One region of the Romboutsia sp. 1001216sp1 genome, then DNA from elsewhere that is predicted to be linked to it. Evidence: predicted binding sites of a transcription regulator. Region 1 holds the regulator's gene; each other region holds the start of a gene.
The links. Region 1 encodes HrcA, which represses chaperone genes, less so after heat shock. Its sites were predicted from a motif close to TTAGCACTCNNNNNNNNNGAGTGCTAA; they were not measured.

Region 1 (6,876 bases):
CTTGATATATTAATAAATAAAGAGCAAGTAGATGCACTTAGCTTTATAGTACATGAATCTCGTGCTTATCCAAGAGGTAAAGCTATGTGTGAAAAGCTAAAAAATGAAATACCAAGACATCAGTTTGCAGTTCCTATACAAGCAGCTGTTGGAAATAAAGTTGTTGCCAGAGAAACTATAAGTGCACTTAGAAAAGACGTTTTAGCTAAGTGTTATGGAGGAGATATATCTCGTAAGAAGAAACTTCTTGAAAAGCAAAAAGAAGGTAAGAAGCGTATGAGACAAATCGGATCTGTAGAAGTTCCTCAAAAGGCCTTTATGTCAGTATTAAAATTAGATGAATAATAATTAAAGTCAAAGGATTTTTCCTTTGACTTTTTTAATTATAAGTCATATTAACTAAAATATTGTGTAAAACCTGTCCTCGTATCTAAATTCTAATAATAGATAAAAACTTGGGAATACTAAAAAATGCAAAGTATACAAAATATCATAAATATAAATAGTACAAGGAGGATATATATGAGTGATAAGCTTAATAGTACTATAGGACTATCAGCAGCTCTTTCAACAGTTGTTGGTATGGTTATAGGGTCTGGGGTATTTTTTAAGCCTCAAGCAATATACACGGCAACTAATGGTGCACCAGGTCTTGGTATAATAGCATGGATATTAGGTGGTATTATAACTATTACAGCAGGATTAACTGCAGCTGAAATATCAGCAGCCATACCTAAAACTGGTGGAATGATGACTTATCTCAGTGAAATATATGGAGAAAAAATAGGATTCTTGACAGGATGGATGCAAACAGTATTATATTTTCCAGGTACTATTGCAGCGCTTGCAGTTATATTTTCGCAACAGGTATCAGAACTTATGGGGTATGGTCCGCAAAATATGGTAGTAGTTTTACCAGCATCTTTAGGAATAATAATATTTATAGCTTTGCTAAATACAGTAGGATCATCTTTTGGTGGATTTATACAAACTGTATCTACTATCTGTAAGTTATTACCTTTAATACTTATAATAATATTTGGATTTATAAAAGGAAATGGAAACCCAATATTAACACCATTAGTAGGAGGTGAAACCACTGTCATAGGATCTTTAGGACAAGTATTAATAGCTACACTATTTGCTTATGATGGTTGGATAAATGTTGGAGCTATAGCTGGTGAAATGAAAAGTCCAGAAAAAAATTTACCTCTAGCTATAGTTGGAGGTTTATCAATAGTTATGGCTGTATATATACTGATAAACTTAGCATATTTATGGGTAGCGCCAGCATCAGAACTTGCTACATCAGTAGCTCCAGCTGCACTTGTCGCACAAAAAATATTTGGAAATACAGGTGGAAAATTAATATCCATAGGTATACTAATATCAGTATTTGGTGCTCTAAATGGATATTTACTTACAGCACCTAGGGTACCATATGTACTTTCAAAAGAGGGATTATTACCAGGATCAAAAATATTTTCTAAGTTAAATAAAGGTGGTTCTCCATACAACTCTATTTGGTTAATAGCCGGTCTTGGATGTATATATGCTTTATCTGGACAATTTAACCTGTTAAGTGATCTAACTATATTTATAATATGGGTATTTTATATATTTACTTTCTATGGAGTAGTTAAGCTTAGAAAAGAAAAACCAGATATGGTAAGACCTTATAAGGTTCCATTATACCCAATTGTTCCTATTGTTGCTATACTAGGTGGACTTTTTGTTATAATAAATCAATTAATAACAATGACTTTAGTTTCATTAGGAGGAATAATAGTTACACTTATTGGTTTACTAGTATATTCTTATAAAATTAAATTAAGATAAGTAAAAGGCATCTTTACATTTAGGTGCCTTTTATCTATTTTAAATTAATAAAGCGTTTTTAAATAGATAACAACTATCACATATATATTGTTATAATATAGTAAAATATATTTAATAATGTAAGCAATATATGAATAGGAGAAAAATAAATGTTAGGATTATATATACATATTCCATTTTGTGTGAGTAAGTGTAACTACTGTGACTTTAATTCATACAAATTAGATGTAAACTTAAAGAAAAGATACATAGATGATTTAAAAAAGGAAATGGAACTTTATAAGAAAGATATAGAAAAAGAAAATTATGAAAAAGAAATATGTAGTATATTTTTAGGGGGAGGAACTCCAAGCATACTAACATCTAATGAAATTGAAGAAATATTTAATAATATTTATAAGAACTTCAATATAAAGGATAATGCTGAAGTAACTATGGAGTGCAATCCAGGAACATTAACAAGAGAAAAATTAGAAACTATGAAAAAGTGTGGAGTAAACAGATTAAGTATAGGTCTTCAGGCAGTACAAAATAATAAACTAAAGGAAATAGGAAGAATTCATACATATGAAGAGTTTGAGAAAAATTATAAAGAAGCTTTAGATGTTGGTTTTGATAATATAAATGTAGATTTAATGTATGCACTTCCAAATCATAACATTGATGAATGGAAAGAAAGCTTAGAAAAAATTATTTCATTAAACCCATCACATATATCAGCTTATTCACTTATATTAGAAGAGGGCACAAAGTTATATGATATGTATGAAGACAATGAATTTGAACTTATAGATGAAGATACAGATATAAATATGTATAATCACACAATAAATTACCTAAAACAAAATGGGTACAATCAATATGAAATATCAAACTATTCAAAGCCAGGTTTTGAGTGTAAGCATAATATACTATACTGGAAGTGTTATCATTATATAGGGTTAGGTGCAGGGGCATCTGGATATCTAGGAAATAGTAGATATAATAATGTAGAAAATCTAGATGAGTATCATAATATGATAGAAAAAAATGAAAAACCTATAAGTAATTTAGAAAATTTAAGTATAGAAGATAAAATACAAGAAAAAATATTTATGGGACTTAGAATGAATGAAGGGATATATTTTGAAGACTTTAAAAAAGAATTTAATATAGAATTCAAAAATAAATATAATAAGCAAATTGAGGATTTGAAAAATAAAGACTTAATAAAAGAAAGTAAAGTAGGTATTAAGCTTACCCAAAAGGGACGAGAAATATCAAATTCTGTATTTGTTGAATTCATAAATTAATTAGAAAGTGTTGACAAGAATAAAATAAAATGATATATAATATATATAATCTTTTTAGCACTCGAAAGTAGTGAGTGCTAACAGCGAGGAGTGAAGGTGATGGAATTAAATGAAAGAAAATTAAAGATCCTCAAAGCTATAGTTAAAGATTATATAGAAACAGCTGAGGCTGTAGGCTCACGAACTATATCAAAAAAACATGACTTAGGTGTAAGTGCTGCCACTATAAGGAATGAAATGGCTGACCTTGAAGAATTAGGATATTTAATCCAGCCACATACCTCGGCAGGTAGAGTTCCATCTGAGAAAGGATACAAGCTTTATGTAGATTCTCTTATGAGTCAAAGTGAACTTAGTGACGAAGAGAAAATTTTAATAGAGAGTTGTATAAATAAAAATGTTAATGATATAAGAGATTTAATTCATGAGACTTCTAAGCTATTATCAGAAATTACTAATTATACAACTGTAGCTGTTACTAAAAACTTAGTTAATCAAAGTGTTATAAAACACATACAGTTAGTTAGTATGAGTGATAACAACATTTTATTAATAGTTGTTACAGATAAAGGTGATATAAAAAATGTAAATTTAGCTACTAACACTCATTTAGATCAATCAAAATTAAACATAATTTCTGACAATCTAACTAGAAAATTATCAGGAAAAAGTATAGTTGATTTAGATGAAAAACTTATAGCATTTATAAAATATGAAATAAGTGAACATGCAGTGTTAATAGATGAATTAATAGATGCACTAAATTTTGATACCAATGATGATACATCAATTTCACTAAGTGGAGCAACTAATATATTTAACTATCCCGAATTTAATGATGTACTTAAGGCCAAGTCATTTTTACATATGCTAGAACATAAGGAAATGATATCTAGTATGGCTAAGTCAAAAGGTATACAGAAGGATAATGTTAATATAATCATTGGTAGTGATAATGATTTTGAGTTAGCGCAAGATTGTAGTATAGTTACAGCAACTTATAATATAAGTAGAGATCTAGTAGGGCGTATAAGTTTTATAGGGCCTACAAGAATGGACTATGCTAAGATTTATACAATTGTTAATTATATGAGTTTGATTTTTAACAAAAAATAGATTAAGGGGTGTAACATATTGCAAGAAAATAATTTAGAAAAAGAAAATGTAAAAGAAGAATTAGAAACTTCAAGTGAAATTGAAGAAACGACTGAGGAAGTTGTAGAAGACAATGTTACAGATATAAATGACAAATTAGAAGAAAATAAATTAAGAGAAGAATTAGAGGCTCTTAATGATAAGCATCAAAGACTTCAAGCAGAATATGCAAACTATAGAAGAAGAACAAATGAAGAAAAAGAAACTATAGGATTATTTGCAAATGAAAAAATACTAAACGATATAATACCTGTTATCGATAGTATGGAAAGAGCTTTAGAAGCTTGTGATGACAAAGAAGGAAGTATGTACCAAGGAATAGACTTAGTATATAAGCAACTTCAAGGAATACTTACAAAGTATGGAGTTGAAGCAATAGAAGCTGAAAATGCAGACTTTGATCCAAATTTACACTTAGCAGTAATGCAAGAAAGTGTTGATGGAGTTGAAGCAAATAAGGTTGTAATGGTACTTCAAAAAGGATACAAACTAGGAAATAAAGTATTAAGACCAAGTATGGTTAAAGTATCTTGCTAGTTTGATATAAATAGCAATAAAGTTTAAGAATTTAGCTAAAATATATCTTATGTTCTAGCAAAATTAGAACTTAGATATTTAAATATATAAAATAAATAATAACTAAATTCTATATAGAATAAAAATCATAAAAAATTATTTAGGAGGAATTTGGTCATGGGAAAAATAATAGGAATTGACTTAGGAACAACAAACTCTTGTGTAGCAGTATTAGAAGGTGGAGAACCACAAATAATAACTAATGCAGAAGGTATGAGAACTACTCCATCAGTAGTAGCATTTACTAAGGACGGAGACAGAATAGTAGGGGAGCCTGCAAAAAGACAAGCTGTTACAAATGCAGATAGAACTATAATATCAATAAAAACTCACATGGGAACAGATTACAAAGTTAATATAGATGGTAAAGATTATACACCACAAGAAATATCAGCTATAATCTTACAAAAATTAAAAGCAGACGCAGAAAGCTACTTAGGGCAACCTGTAACTGAAGCTGTTATAACAGTTCCAGCATACTTCACAGATGCTCAAAGACAAGCAACAAAAGATGCAGGTAGAATAGCAGGACTTGATGTTAAGAGAATAATAAATGAGCCAACTGCTGCTGCACTTGCTTATGGTATGGATAAGTTAGACCAAGATAAAAAAATATTAGTATTTGACTTAGGTGGAGGAACATTTGACGTTTCAGTTCTTGAAATAGGAGATGGAACTTTCGAAGTTTTAGCTACTGCTGGTAACAACAGATTAGGTGGAGATGACTTTGACCAAGTATTAATAGACTACTTAGCTGAAGAATTCAAAAAAGCTGAAGGTGTAGACTTAAGAAATGATAATATGGCTCTTCAAAGATTAAAAGAAGCTGCTGAAAAGGCTAAAAAAGAGTTATCATCAACAATGACAACTAATGTAAACTTACCTTTCATAACAGCTACTGCTGAAGGTCCAAAACACTTAACTATGGATATATCAAGAGCTAAGTTTGATGAGTTAACTGCTCATTTAGTAGAAAAAACTATGGAACCAACAAGAAGGGCATTACAAGATGCAGGTCTTTCAACTTCTGATATAGATGATGTATTATTAGTTGGTGGTTCTACAAGAATACCAGCTGTTCAAGAAGCTGTTAAGAAATTCATAGGAAAAGAGCCACACAAAGGATTAAACCCAGACGAATGTGTTGCTGCAGGTGCTGCTATACAAGCAGGTGTATTATCTGGAGATGTTAATGATTTATTACTTCTAGATGTTACTCCATTATCATTAGGTATAGAAACTATGGGTAACGTAATGACTAAAATAATAGAAAGAAACACTACAATACCAACTAAGAAGTCACAAGTATTCTCAACTGCTGCTGATAACCAAACTGCTGTTGATATACATGTTCTTCAAGGTGAAAGAAGTATGTCATATGATAACACTACTTTAGGTAGATTCCAATTAACTGATATACCACCAGCTCCAAGAGGAATACCTCAAATAGAAGTTACTTTCGATATAGATGCTAACGGTATAGTTCACGTTACTGCTAAAGACTTAGGAACTGGAAAAGAGCAAAAAGTTACTATAACTTCTGGAACTAATTTAAGTGAAGAAGAAATAGAAAAGAAAGTTAAAGAAGCTGAAATGAATGCTGAAGCTGATAAGCAAAAGAAAGATAAAATAGAAGCATTAAACCAAGCTGATTCAACTATATACCAAACAGAAAAAACTTTAAATGAATTAGGTGACAAAGTAAGCGCTGAAGATAAGAGTGCTATAGAAGCTGCAATAGCTGAACTTAAGGCAGTTAAAGATAAAGAAGAGTCAACAGGTGAAGAAATAAGAAAAGCTATGGATGAAGTTATGAACAAATTCCATAAGGTTTCTGAAATGATGTATCAACAAGCACAAGCTGAGGCTGGGGCTCAGGGTGGCGAAACTGGTCAAGGTGCTCAAGACGATAACGTTGTAGATGCTGACTTCACAGAAGTAAATGACGAAAAATAGGTTACGAAAATATATAGTTTAATATATAATAGAAAAGAGTATCTTTTCATAAGTAGAT
Region 2 (6,876 bases), on a different contig from region 1:
TAAGCTTATTATTGGTATGTATGATAATATAGTATACCTTAGTAACCTACTTTTGCTATTATCACTTTTATTAAATAAACAATTTGTAGTATATAAATCATTGCTTATTCCTAATTTTGCTAATATATATTGTACTTCAAATCTTTTATCTGGATTTTTCATAAAATATTCTATTAAGTTGTCTCTTTTTATAAGTTCTTATTTTTCGTATAAAGGTATTCTTAGAATATTATATAAAACTTCTCTTCCTGATGTACTTTGAGTATTATTTATTTTTTTGTATATGTCATCCATGCTTAAATCATTCCATGTTATATCATCTATAAATTCTTTTTCATTAATATTTTTAAAGTAACTAGAGACACTATCCATTTTATAGTTAATATCTTCTATATCTAATTCTTTACCATATTTTTTTAATATATCTTTTTTTATTGTCTTATCTTTCTTTATCTTAAAGTATAGTTCTATAGAGAAAAGGATTAATAATAGAGCTATAAAACCAAATATAAATTCTAGGATATTGATGTTTAAATTAATATTTTCCATTTATTCCTCCTATGTACCATTATGACTTATTAGTTATAATTTACTTTCTTTTCAAAGGCATTTAATATTAACTTGTATATAATAAATATTATATTATTTATTATCTTTATTAACTAATTTTCTTAAATTTACTATTCTAGATATTATATCTTCAAACTCTTTATTTCCTTTTAAATTGATAAATGTTGTATTTAGTGAATCTATTAGTATTTGTAGTACATCTACATTTACTGACTCCTCTTTCTTTATATCATCAAGATTGTCAAAGTATGCTATTTTATTAAGTTGCCTAGGTATATCTGTACCCAAATATTCTAAACTATCTACCAATCTATTTAAGTACATTAATGAAGCTTTTATATCTCCTTTTTTTAAATTAATATGTGCTAAGTTTGAATTTAAAAATGAACCCATTTGATTTCCATCATATACTAACTTGTCAATATCGATAGCTAATTGATAATACATACTAGCTTTAGAGTAATCTATACTATTCTCGTCCATATCATCTTTGTAACTATAGTAAGAAATGGCTAGTCCCATGCAAGACGTTATAGCTTCTCCAATTGAAGTATTTAAATTTTGTTGCATAAGTTTTCTTGCTTCATTTATTTTATCCTGTTGCATATATATAAGAGGTAGCATTACATCTGGATTGCAATTTGGTTTGTATATTTTTTTTAAAACTTCTTCAGCCTTATCATTTTTATCTACTATCATATAGTTACTGCTTAATTGCATAAGAGAATATTCTTTTAACTCTATATCATTTGTATTATCTACTATATCTTCTAAAATTTCTATTATTCTATTTGTTATATCTTCTTTATTTAAATCTGTTTCTTTTATCATAGTAAGAGAATAAATATGAGTTAGTTTAAATTTAAGTTTGTAATTAGATGGATAATTTTTCATATAACTTTCACATAGTTTAATAGACTCTTCTATTGAATTTATAGATATTAATTCTTCACACTCTTTAATTATTTTTGCGATATCATTTTCATCAAGTTCTTTTCTATAATTTAACAAATCATCAATACTTACTTCAAAGTAATTTGCTAGTACAGGAAGATATGTTATATCCGGAAAACTTACACCCTTTTCCCACTTAGATACTGCTGGTATTGATACTCCAATAATACTTGCTAATTGTTCTTGAGTAATATTTTTCTTTCTTCTTAATAACTTAATATTTTCCCCTATTTTTATTTTCTCCATTAATTTACTCCTTTTATGTGTTATATTTATAGTATAAATTAAGTTTTGTATGTTAACAATGGACGTATAATTAACTTCTGATTAAATTTTTTAACTATTGGTTAAAACTATCATTTACATAAAAATAAAAGACTTAATAAGTTATAACTTATTAAGTCTTTTATTTTTGCGGTTTCAATTTTATTTAACTAGTTTTTAGTATATACCTCTATATTTTCTCCATCGGCATCTATAACTACAGTACATCCGCTATAAACTTCTCCAGAGATTATTTTTCTAGCTATTTTTGTTTCTAATGTATTTGATATATATCTCTTAAGTGGTCTAGCACCATATACTGGATCGTACCCTTCTTTTGCCATAACTTCTTTAGCACCATCAGTTATTTTTATATCTATATTTTTTTCACTAAGTCTTTTTCTTAATGCATCTACAAATATATCTATTATTTTTTTGATTCCTTCTAAACTAAGTGGCTTAAACATTATTATATCATCAACTCTATTTAAGAATTCTGGCTTAAATCTATGTTTCATTTCATTCATAACCATATCTTTTGTAAATTCATCTATGTTTTCACCAGCTTCTAATAGATGATGACTACCTATGTTTGATGTCATTATTATAAGTGTATTTTTAAAGTCTACTGTTTTACCTTTATTATCAGTAAGTCTACCATCATCTAATATCTGAAGGAATATATTAAATACATCTTCATGTGCTTTTTCTATTTCATCAAATAGTATTACAGAGTATGGGTGTCTTCTAACAGCTTCTGTTAATTGACCTCCTTCTTCATATCCTACATAACCTGGAGGAGGTCCTATAAGTCTAGATACTGCATGTTTTTCCATGTACTCACTCATATCTATTCTTATAATGTTGTCTTCACTATCAAATAAGTTGTTAGCTAAAGTTTTAGCAAGCTCTGTTTTACCAACTCCTGTTGGCCCTAAGAATATGAATGAACCTATTGGTTTTTTCTCATCTTTAAGTCCTGCACGAGCTCTTATTACTGCATTAGATACTGCTGTTACTGCTTCATCTTGTCCTATAACTCTTTTGTGAAGATCATCTTCTAACTTAAGAAGCTTTTCTCTTTCACCTTCTACTAATTTAGTTACAGGTATGCCAGTCCATTTAGCTACTATTTGAGATATTTCATTTTCTGTTACTTCTTCTTTTAATAATGCATTTTCATAACTTGATGCCATTTTTTCTTCATGATTTTGTATTTGTTCTTCTAACTTTGGTATTATACCATATTTTAATTCTGCTGCTTTGTTAAAGTCATATTCTCTTTCATATCTTTCAACATCGCCTTTAGCCTTATCTAATTCCTCTTTTAAATTTCTTATATCAAGTATTTGTTTTTTCTCATTTTCATATTTAGCAGTCATTTCATCATTCTTAGATTTTAACTCTGCTAACTCTTTTCCTAGATTTTCTAATCTATTTTTACTTTTTTCATCATTTTCCTTAAGAAGTGCTTCTTTTTCAGTTTCAAGCGTAAATATTCTTCTTCTTACAGTGTCTAGTTCTGTTGGTAAAGAATCTATCTCACTTCTAATCATAGCACCAGCTTCATCTATTAAGTCTATTGCTTTATCAGGAAGGTATCTATCTTGTATATATCTATCTGATAATTTAGCAGCAGCTACTATTGCGTTATCATGTATTCTTATACCATGATGTATTTCAAATCTTTCTTTAAGCCCACGAAGTATAGATATAGTATCTGATACACTTGGTTCCTCTGCTATAACTGGTTGGAAACGTCTTTCAAGTGCTTTATCTTTTTCTATATATTGTCTATATTCATCAAATGTAGTAGCACCTATACAATTAAGTTCTCCACGAGCTAACATTGGTTTTATTAGGTTACCAGCATCCATTGCTCCATCAGTTTTACCAGCACCTACTATTGTGTGTATCTCATCTATAAATAGTATTATTTTTCCTTCTGAAGATTGAACTTCTTTAAGTACTGCTTTTAATCTTTCTTCAAATTCCCCTCTATATTTTGCACCTGCTATTAATGAACCCATATCTAGTGCATAAATAACTTTATCCTTAAGTCCTTCTGGTACATCTCCACGAACTATTCTTTCTGCTAATCCTTCAACTATTGCAGTTTTACCAACACCAGGTTCACCTATAAGTACTGGATTATTTTTAGTTCTTCTTGATAATATTCTTATAACTCTTCTTATTTCTTCGTCACGACCTATAACTGGATCTAATTTATTTTTCTTAGCTAAATCTACTAAATTAGTTCCATATCTAGTTAGTGCTTCATAAGTGCCTTCAGGATCTTGAGTTTCTACTCTTTGACTTCCACGAACTTGTGATAGTACTTCTAAGAAATTACTTTTATTTATATTGTATTGTCTTAATACTTTTCCTACTGGTGTATTACCTTCCATATCTATCATAGCAAGCATTACATGTTCTACACTTATATAAGAATCTTTAAATTCTTTAGATATTTCTTCTGCTTTTATTAAAATTTCATTTATTCTTCTTGTAGCTGTAACACCTTGTGAACTTATACCTTCTCCATGAATTTGAGGTAATTTGCTCAGTTCCATATCTATACTATTTTTTACTGAATCTACTGATACACCCATTTTTTCTAATATATTAGGTATAAGTCCATCCTCTTGATTGACTAATGCACTTAATAAGTGTATAACATCTATTTGTTGATTATGGTTTTTAACACCTATATTATAAGCTTCATTTAAAGCTTTTTGTACCCTTACAGTCATTCTTTCTATATCCATATGTATCCCTCCACTATCATAATATATATTATTTTCAGTAAAATCTTAATTATTTATTTTATTTAGAATTTTCTTATTAGCACTCTATTGAGTTGAGTGCTAATAATTTATTAACTACAATATACTCCTATAAAAATACTTTGTCAATAGTTTTTTATCTTATTTGTCAATATAAAATATATAAAAGTAAAAGCACCTATTACAATTCATTGGAATAGGTGCTTTTACTTTAGCTTTTCATATTATATTCTTGTAATTTTTTAATGTTTTCTAATTCCTTTATAAAATCATTAGCCTGAATATAATCTATATATAAAAGACAAGAAACCTCTTTTGTTTTTTCACTTATTCTAGTAGTTATTCTAATATGATCCTCTAATTTCTTTGTGTAAAATTTGTATATTAAATCAAGGTGTACTCTATCTCCGTTTAATATTATATCTATACTTTCCTTAGGAATTTCCACATCTACATTTTTTTGAGTACAACCCTTAGATATATTATTATATTTAGTATATTTATAAGAATATCCCTTATAATCAAATCTATTGCTTTCCTTTATTCTATTTAATATATACTCTCCCTCTTCCTCTTTTAGAAAGTCTTCTTCTTCAAAGAAATAATATTTAGCGAAATAGTCTAATTTATATTTTCCCATAGTTTCCTCCTGAGTTATATAATAATAGTATTCCTATATTTAATAATTATATGAAGGTTATTTAGAATTAAATTATTGCAAATATATAAGGATTTAAGGATAAATAAAAAGACTAGATTATACTAATTAGTATAATCTAGTCTTTTTATTTATTAATCTTTGAATTCATATATTAAATTTAATAAATCTAGTAAGATATTTACAAAGTCTAGATAAAGATTTAATACATGTATAGATAAATCATTCTTACTTATTATGTTTCCTGATTCTATGTCATATTTTATTAGACTTATATCATATAATATATATCCTGAGAATATTAATATACCCAGAACACTATATAATATATTTAATGTCTGTGAACCTATAAATATATTTATTATACATAGAAGTAAAAGTGATATAAGACCTGCAAATAATATAGATCCTATACCTAGGTAATGCCCAGCTTTCTTTCTATAAGATATAAAGGCTAGTATACCAAATAATATACAAGTTCCAAGTAAAGCATTAATTACTATAGATGTTCCTAAACTTTGTAAGTAAAAAGATAATAGTGGATATAAAAGTATACCATCTATAAATGTAAATAAGTAAACATAGTTCATAGAAAAACTTCTAGGTATTATACTTTTCTTAGATAATATTGCCATTATAAGTAAACCTATTATTAAAAATGGTAATATTAAATTTGCTACTTGAACAACACTTATAGGAATAAAAGCTTGCCCAAATGCAAACCCTATAAACATAAATAGTATAGATATTGCTAGATATTTAAAAATATCAGCCATTGGGTTTGTAATTTCTTTATGCATTTTTATCATCTCCATATATTATAAAAAACTATATATGTATTATACCATATATTGTTAAATTTATATTATATGAAATAATTTGTATCAAATTAGTTGATTATATTACTTATGCTATCAGAAATTTTATTTACTTTATCATTCGCTACATTTGTTAGGTTTTCTTTAGTATTTTCTATTTTAGATTTTATAGAGTTAATATCACTTTGTAATTCTTTTTCTTTATCTAAATAATTACTTAAATTAATATCTTTTATAAAATCATCTAAATTTTCAGATAAATTATTTTTGTATTTACCTATCAAAGTTTTTAATTTGTCATCTCCTATGTTAGCAAGTTCATCAATTGATGTAAGTTTATTTTCTATGTCTCTTAATTTCATATCATCTAAACTCAATATTTTGTTAGTATAATTAGATATCTTCTTTTGATCTAGATTAGTATTATTTGACTTATCTATAGAAACCTTATCTTCAATTTCTTCTACAGAGTCTTTATATTTGTTTTTTATTTCAGATAGCATATTATCTATCTCTTTTATTGATTCGTCTGATTTTTCTTCAACATTAGATACTGCCTTTTCTTGATCTTTTTGTATATCATTTTTATCGCAAGCCACAATACCTAATGACATTAATGATATTATAATTAATGATATTATTTTTTTATTGCACTTCATTTATATAACTCCTCTTAATATTTTAGTATTTATATTTTACCACTAAAATCTAACTATTTACAACCTTATTTAATTTAATCAAAATAAATTATACATTTATAATATTTTATAGTTAACAAAATACGAATTAATTAATATCTTAATATTAGTTAAATATTTTGGGGGTG
Region 3 (6,876 bases), on a different contig from region 1:
AAATATATCTGGATATACAAGTTTAAGCACTGATGATTGCATAAAAGAATTAAAAAAATTCAATGGAGTAGGACCAAAGGTAGCTGACTGTATAGCTTTATTTGGAATGCAAAAGTATGATACTTTCCCTGTTGATGTATGGGTAAAAAGAGTTATGCAAGAATTTTATGTAAGTGAAGATATGAGTTTACCTAAAATGAGAACTTATGCTATTGATAAGTTTGGTAATTTAGCCGGGTTTGCACAACAATATTTATTCTATTATGCAAGGGAGCTTGGTATAGGCAGATAAAGATGAGGTAGAAATTATGAGTATTGGAGTTTTTTTGTTTTTAAGCTACTTAACCATATCGTATATTGTTGGGGCGATTATTTCTATGTCAATAATACTTGAGAATAGAGATCCTGCTAGAACTGTTACATGGTTACTCATTTTTATATTACTTCCAGGAATAGGTTTAGTTATATATGCTATATTAGGGAGAAATATGAGGAAGAGGAAATTATTTAAAACACAAAAGCTAGCAAGTAGTATAAGAGAAGAAAAGGTATTTGAAAATCTAGAGCGAATAGAGGAAATTGCAAATACAGAACAAAGTACAATTAATACAAATCAATTATTAAATGAAAATATAGAAGACTATAGCAAAAAAAGGGTAATAAGTTTACTACTTAATACAGGAAAACTTCCATTTACGACGAATAATAAAGTAAGTGTATATATTGATGGAAATCAAAAATTTAAAAATCTTCTAGAAGACATAAAAAATGCAAAAAATCATATACATTTAGAGTACTTCATTATAAAAGATAGTGAAATAGGAAGAGAATTAAAAGATTTATTAATCAAAAAATCCAATGAGGGTGTAAAGATAAGAATATTATATGACGATGTAGGATGTTGGAGGTTTTGGTTTTACAGAAAGTTTTTTAATGAAATGAAGGAAAATGGAATAGAAATAGTAGCATTCTTACCAGCTAAATTTCCATTGACAGGTGGAAAGCTAAATTATAGAAATCATAGAAAGATAGCTATAATAGATGGGAAAATTGGATACACTGGTGGCCTAAATATAGGGGATGAATATATGGGTAAGAACAAAAAGTTTGGATACTGGAGAGATACCCACATAAAAATAGAAGGAACCTCAGTGTATATGTTACAAATGATATTCTTAACAGATTGGTACTATACAACAAAAGAGATAATAACAGAAGATAAATATTTCCCAAGTCCTCAAAGATGTGGTAATAGTATGGTTCAAATAATAGCTAGTGGACCTGATAGTGATTGGGAATCTATACGATATGCTTATTTCTCAGCTATTTGCCAAGCTAAAAAAAGTATTTATATAGAAACTCCTTATTTTATACCAGATGAAAGTATACTTATAGCACTTAAAAGTGCAGCGCTAAGTGGAGTTGATGTAAGGATAGTATTCCCTAAGATAGCTGATCATAAGATAGTTAACAATGCTTCTTACTCATACTTTGATGATATATTAAAGTCAGGAGGTAAAGTCTACTTATATACAAAGGGATTTATACACTCTAAAATAATGACAATAGATGATAAAATAGCATCTACAGGCTCTGCTAATATGGATTTAAGAAGTTTTATGCTTAATTTTGAAATAAATGCATTTATATATGACAAAAAAATTGTAGAAAGAATGAATAAAGATTTTTTTGAGGATTTAAATAGTAGTGAAGAGTTAACATTAGATGAATTTTCTAAGCGAAAATTAGGTAAAAAGGTTAGAGAATCAATAGCTAGGTTGTTCTCGCCTATATTATAAAATTTAACAAAAACTATTGAAAAATATGGGAAGTTAATATATTATAATAATTGTTAGCACTCTAACTTAAAGAGTGATAACAATTATTTTGTTTATAATATATTTTAGATATTAGAATTTTTACATATTTACAATTCATTTAGGAGGGAAAAATATGAAAATAAGACCATTAGCTGACAGGGTAGTTATTAAAATGTTAGAAGCAGAAGAAAAAACTGCAAGTGGTATAGTTTTACCAGGAGCTGCTAAAGAAAAGCCACAAATGGCTGAAGTTTTAGAAGTAGGACCAGGTGGAATAGTTGACGGAAAAGAAATAGTTATGGAATTAAAAGTTGGAGATAAAGTTTTATTCCAAAAATATGCAGGGACAGAAGTTAAAATAGATGGGCAAGAGTACACAATATTAAGACAAAGTGAAATACTAGCAGTAGTTGAATAATAATAGGAGGGGATAGAAATGGCTAAAGAAATAAAATTTGCACAAGATTCAAGAAAAGCTTTAGAAAATGGTGTTAACAAATTAGCAGATACAGTTAAGGTTACATTAGGACCTAAAGGAAGAAATGTTATATTAGATAAGAAATTTGGTGCACCTCTTATAACTAATGATGGTGTTACAATAGCTAAGGAAATAGAGTTAGAAGATAGATTTGAAAATATGGGAGCTCAATTAGTTAAAGAAGTTGCCACTAAGACTAATGATGTAGCTGGAGATGGTACTACAACTGCAACAGTACTTGCTCAAGCTATAATAAGAGAAGGATTAAAAAATGTAACTGCTGGAGCTAACCCAGTATTACTAAGAAAAGGTATACAAAAAGCTGTTGAAGTAGCAGTTGAAGAATTAAAGAAACAATCAAGAACTATAGAAACTAAAGAATCTATATCTCAAGTTGCTTCTATATCTGCTGGAGACGAAGAAGTTGGTAAGTTAATAGCAGAAGCTATGGAAATAGTAGGAAAAGATGGAGTTATAACAGTTGAAGAATCTAAAACTATGCATACAGAATTAGATGCTGTTGAAGGTATGCAATTTGATAGAGGATTTGTATCTGCTTACATGGTAACAGATGTAGATAAGATGGAAGCTGTATTAAATGATCCATATATATTAATAACAGATAGAAAAATATCTAATATACAAGATATATTACCAGTTCTTGAGCAAATCGTTCAACAAGGTAAGAAGTTATTAATAATAGCTGAAGATGTAGATGGAGAAGCATTATCTACATTAGTAGTTAATAAATTAAGAGGAACATTTGAAGTTGTTGCTGTTAAGGCTCCAGGATTTGGAGATAGAAGAAAAGCGATGCTTGAAGATATAGCTATACTTACAGGAGGAACTGTTATATCTGACGAATTAGGATATGACCTAAAAGAAGCTGACTTAACTATGTTAGGTAGAGCTGGTTCTGTAAAAGTTACTAAAGAAAGTACTACAATAGTAGATGGATTTGGTGATAAGGTAGCTATAGAAAACAGAGTTAATCAAATAAAACATCAAGTAGAAGAAACTACTTCTGAATTTGATACAGAAAAGTTAATGGAAAGATTAGCTAAACTTGCTGGTGGAGTAGCTGTAATAAAGGTTGGAGCTGCTACAGAAGTTGAAATGAAAGAAAGAAAATTAAGAATAGAAGATGCACTTAACGCTACAAGAGCGGCTGTAGAAGAAGGTATAGTTGCTGGTGGTGGTACTGCATTGGTAAGTGTTATACCAGTTGTAGATAAATTAATAGAGACACTAGAAGGTGAAGTACAATTAGGTGCTAAGATAATAAGAAAATCATTAGAAGAGCCATTAAGACAAATAGCTATAAATGCAGGTCTTGAAGGTGCTGTAATAATACAAAAAGTAATAAATGAAGATGCTGAAGTCGGATTTGATGCTTTAAATGAAAGATATGTAAATATGATAGAAACTGGTATAGTTGACCCAACTAAAGTTACTAGAAGTGCATTACAAAATGCTTCTTCTATAGCTGGAGTATTTTTAACTACTGAGGCTGCTGTTGCAGACCTTCCAGAAAATGATGCTCCAATGCCAGGAATGGGTGGAGCAATGCCGGGAATGATGTAAATATAATTTACAAAAATATGAAAAGCTACCTCAATATTGAGGTAGCTTTTTGCTAATTAAATTTTTATTGCAAATGAACTATATGTGTAAAGTGTATGTATGCTAGATTTTTAGATTTATATATTTATCCTTTAAATTATCTTTATATAGATTTCTTAAATTATTTATAGTATCAGTATCTAGATTTGTTTTATTTATTAATGTAGCTTGATTAATATTAAAATAAGTAATAAAGTAATGATTAGACTCAAATACTTTATAAATCTGGTTATATTTAATCTTTATTTCACCTTCAAATACTGAATTATTAACTATTATAAAATCATTATAAAAATCTAATGTTTCTTGAGTATTAAATATCCCAGTAGCATCAGTTTTAATCCTTTTATTAATTCTTGATTCAATACGAATAAGTATCAGAGATACAAATATAAATGATAATAATATAAATATAATAAAGAAACTTTTTAAAGAGAAAGAGCCTTCACTATATATACAAAACATAGATATAGAAAAAAGCAATAAAATCATCTTGAAAATAGCAAATTTATCTTTGAAAAATGTTGATATGTACAGAAAATGCCTATAATCTTCTTTACTCAGGTTTGATTCTATTGTAAATAATTTAGATGTATTCATAAAAAACCTCATTTCTTTAGCTATATACAAGTACATTATATAATCAAATTCAATAGATTACAAATGAGTAAATAGTAAAGAGATTAATAATCAAATTAGCTTGAAATAGAAATGAGCACATATAAAAATGATAAATTAAATAATTTAAAATGAAGTAGGTTATGAATACAATCTTCATCATACATAAAATTAGGATTATGTATTACACAACAGTCTTTATTTAAGTCAGATTGATAACCGAGAAAGAAGAAAGTACTTTGATAATGGAAATAAATTTTGATTCTATAAATAAAATAATTGAATCCATTTAACATGGAAAGCTAAATATAATGGTTCTTATTTTTGGATGAAAAATAACAGCAAATGAACGAATTATAATTATGGAAAAATAATATATATACGGATATAATTTAAAGTATAAATTATAAAGTGAAAGGGGTAGTTTATGGACTTAAGGGAGTTATTAAGTGAGTTTAAAAATGATAATATAGACATAGAAGAAGCGTTAGATAAGTTAAAAAAGCTACCCTATGAAGATTTAGGGTATGCCAATATAGATCATCACAGGCAAATAAGAAATGGATACCCAGAAGTAATTTACTGTGAAGGTAAAAATGATGAGCAAATAATAGGTATTATAGAAAAGATGTATGAAAAAGGATCTAACATATTAGGTACTAGATGTAGATTAGAAACATATGAGAAAATCAAATCTATATATGATAATTGTGAATATGATAAAACATGCAAGATCCTAAAGATAAACAATCATCCTATAGAAAATAAGGGAAAAGGAAAAATATTAGTTGTTACAGGTGGAACTTCTGATATACCAGTAGCAGATGAAGTATATCATACTGCTAAGTTCTTAGGTAATGATGTTGGGAGAATATATGATGTAGGTGTGGCAGGAATACATAGACTGTTATATAGGACAGAAGAGTTACAGAGTGCAAGGGTAATAGTAGTAGTTGCTGGTATGGAAGGTGCTTTACCTAGTGTAGTAGGAGGACTTGTAGATGTACCAGTTATAGCAGTTCCAACTTCAGTTGGGTATGGTGCAAACTTTAATGGCTTATCAGCTCTTTTAACTATGTTAAATAGTTGTGCATCGGGAATATCAGTAGTAAATATAGACAATGGATTTGGTGCAGGATACTTGGCATCTATGATAAATAAATTAGATTAGAAACGGCAATTAACGTTAAGGAGTTGTATTATGGGAGAAAGAATACTTTATTTAGACTTGGTTAATGGTATTTCAGGAGATATGACCATATCAAGTTTGTTAGATTTAGGGGTGCCTAAAGAAATATTCTTAGAAGAAATTAATAAACTAAATATAAAAGAAGAATTTGAAATTAAGATTACACCTAAAAATGAAAGTGGAATACTTGGAACGAATGTAGATGTTATAACTAAAGAAAATAATCCACATAGGCATTTAGTAGATATATTTGAAATTATAGATTCTAGTTACTTAAGTGATAAGGTAAAAGAAATGGCTAAGAAAGTATTTCTTGTAATAGGTGAAGCTGAGGCTAAAGTACATGGAACGACTATAGATAAAATACACTTTCATGAAGTGGGAGCAATAGATTCTATAGTTGATATAGTAGGTTCATGTATTTTAATAGATCTACTTTGTATAGATAAGATATATGCAAGTACTGTTCCTCTTGGGTCAGGATTTGTAAAATGCGACCATGGTGTTATGCCAGTACCAGCACCAGCAACATTAGAAATATTAAAAGGTGTACCAGTTAAGTTAAATAATGTGAAGGGTGAATGCACAACTCCAACAGGAGCAGGTATAATAAAGGCATTATGTAATGATTTTGTAGATGATATAGAGTTTGAAGTGAATAAAGTAGGGTATGGAATAGGATATAAGAAGTTTGAAGTACCAAATATGCTAAGAAGTATTTTAGGTATAAAAAAAAACAGGAAATAGTATATGAAATAACTACTAATATTGACGACATGTCATCAGAGGTATATTCGCACTTATACAATAAAATATTACAAGAAGGAGCTCTAGATATATATACTGAGAGTATATATATGAAGAAGAATAGACCAGCAGTAAAATTATCGGTTATATGTAAAGAAGATGATTTAGAAAAAATAACCGAACATTTACTAAAAGAAACATCTACTTTTGGAGTGAGATATTCTAAGTATAATAGAGTGACATTAAAAAGGGAATTTCGAAAAATCGAAACTATTTATGGTAAAGTATCTGTAAAGCTTGGGTACTACAAAGGAAATTTAATAAAAGTAACACCTGAGTATGAAGATTGCATAAAAATAGCAGATAATTACGGGATATCGTTTACAAAAATTCTTCTAGAA

Region 2: clpB (ATP-dependent chaperone ClpB) is a predicted target of HrcA. The motif match lies at 4,633-4,659, and genes of this name have one in related genera.
Region 3: ABHC41_RS10645 (co-chaperone GroES) is a predicted target of HrcA. The motif match lies at 1,853-1,879, and genes of this name have one in related genera.

Annotation. Positions count from the first base shown of each region.
Region 1 is NZ_JBDPHA010000001.1:505,644-512,519, reverse strand. Features, by position in the region: gene lepA (translation elongation factor 4) at 1-345, shown strand, start outside; gene ABHC41_RS02620 (amino acid permease) at 523-1,839, shown strand; gene hemW (radical SAM family heme chaperone HemW) at 1,989-3,131, shown strand; gene hrcA (heat-inducible transcriptional repressor HrcA) at 3,231-4,247, shown strand; gene grpE (nucleotide exchange factor GrpE) at 4,266-4,823, shown strand; gene dnaK (molecular chaperone DnaK) at 4,980-6,818, shown strand.
Region 2 is NZ_JBDPHA010000007.1:46,262-53,137, forward strand. Features, by position in the region: gene ABHC41_RS08365 (DNA mismatch repair protein MutS) at 1-162, opposite strand, end outside; gene ABHC41_RS08370 (hypothetical protein) at 199-549, opposite strand; gene ABHC41_RS08375 (helix-turn-helix transcriptional regulator) at 643-1,770, opposite strand; gene clpB (ATP-dependent chaperone ClpB) at 1,959-4,556, opposite strand; gene ABHC41_RS08385 (hypothetical protein) at 4,786-5,214, opposite strand; gene ABHC41_RS08390 (Bax inhibitor-1 family protein) at 5,367-6,032, opposite strand; gene ABHC41_RS08395 (hypothetical protein) at 6,122-6,709, opposite strand.
Region 3 is NZ_JBDPHA010000010.1:42,985-49,860, reverse strand. Features, by position in the region: gene ABHC41_RS10655 (DNA glycosylase) at 1-292, shown strand, start outside; gene cls (cardiolipin synthase) at 309-1,799, shown strand; gene ABHC41_RS10645 (co-chaperone GroES) at 1,954-2,238, shown strand; gene groL (chaperonin GroEL) at 2,257-3,882, shown strand; gene ABHC41_RS10635 (hypothetical protein) at 3,985-4,521, opposite strand; gene larB (nickel pincer cofactor biosynthesis protein LarB) at 4,967-5,710, shown strand; gene ABHC41_RS10625 (LarC family nickel insertion protein) at 5,741-6,475, shown strand; gene larC (nickel insertion protein) at 6,505-6,876, shown strand, end outside.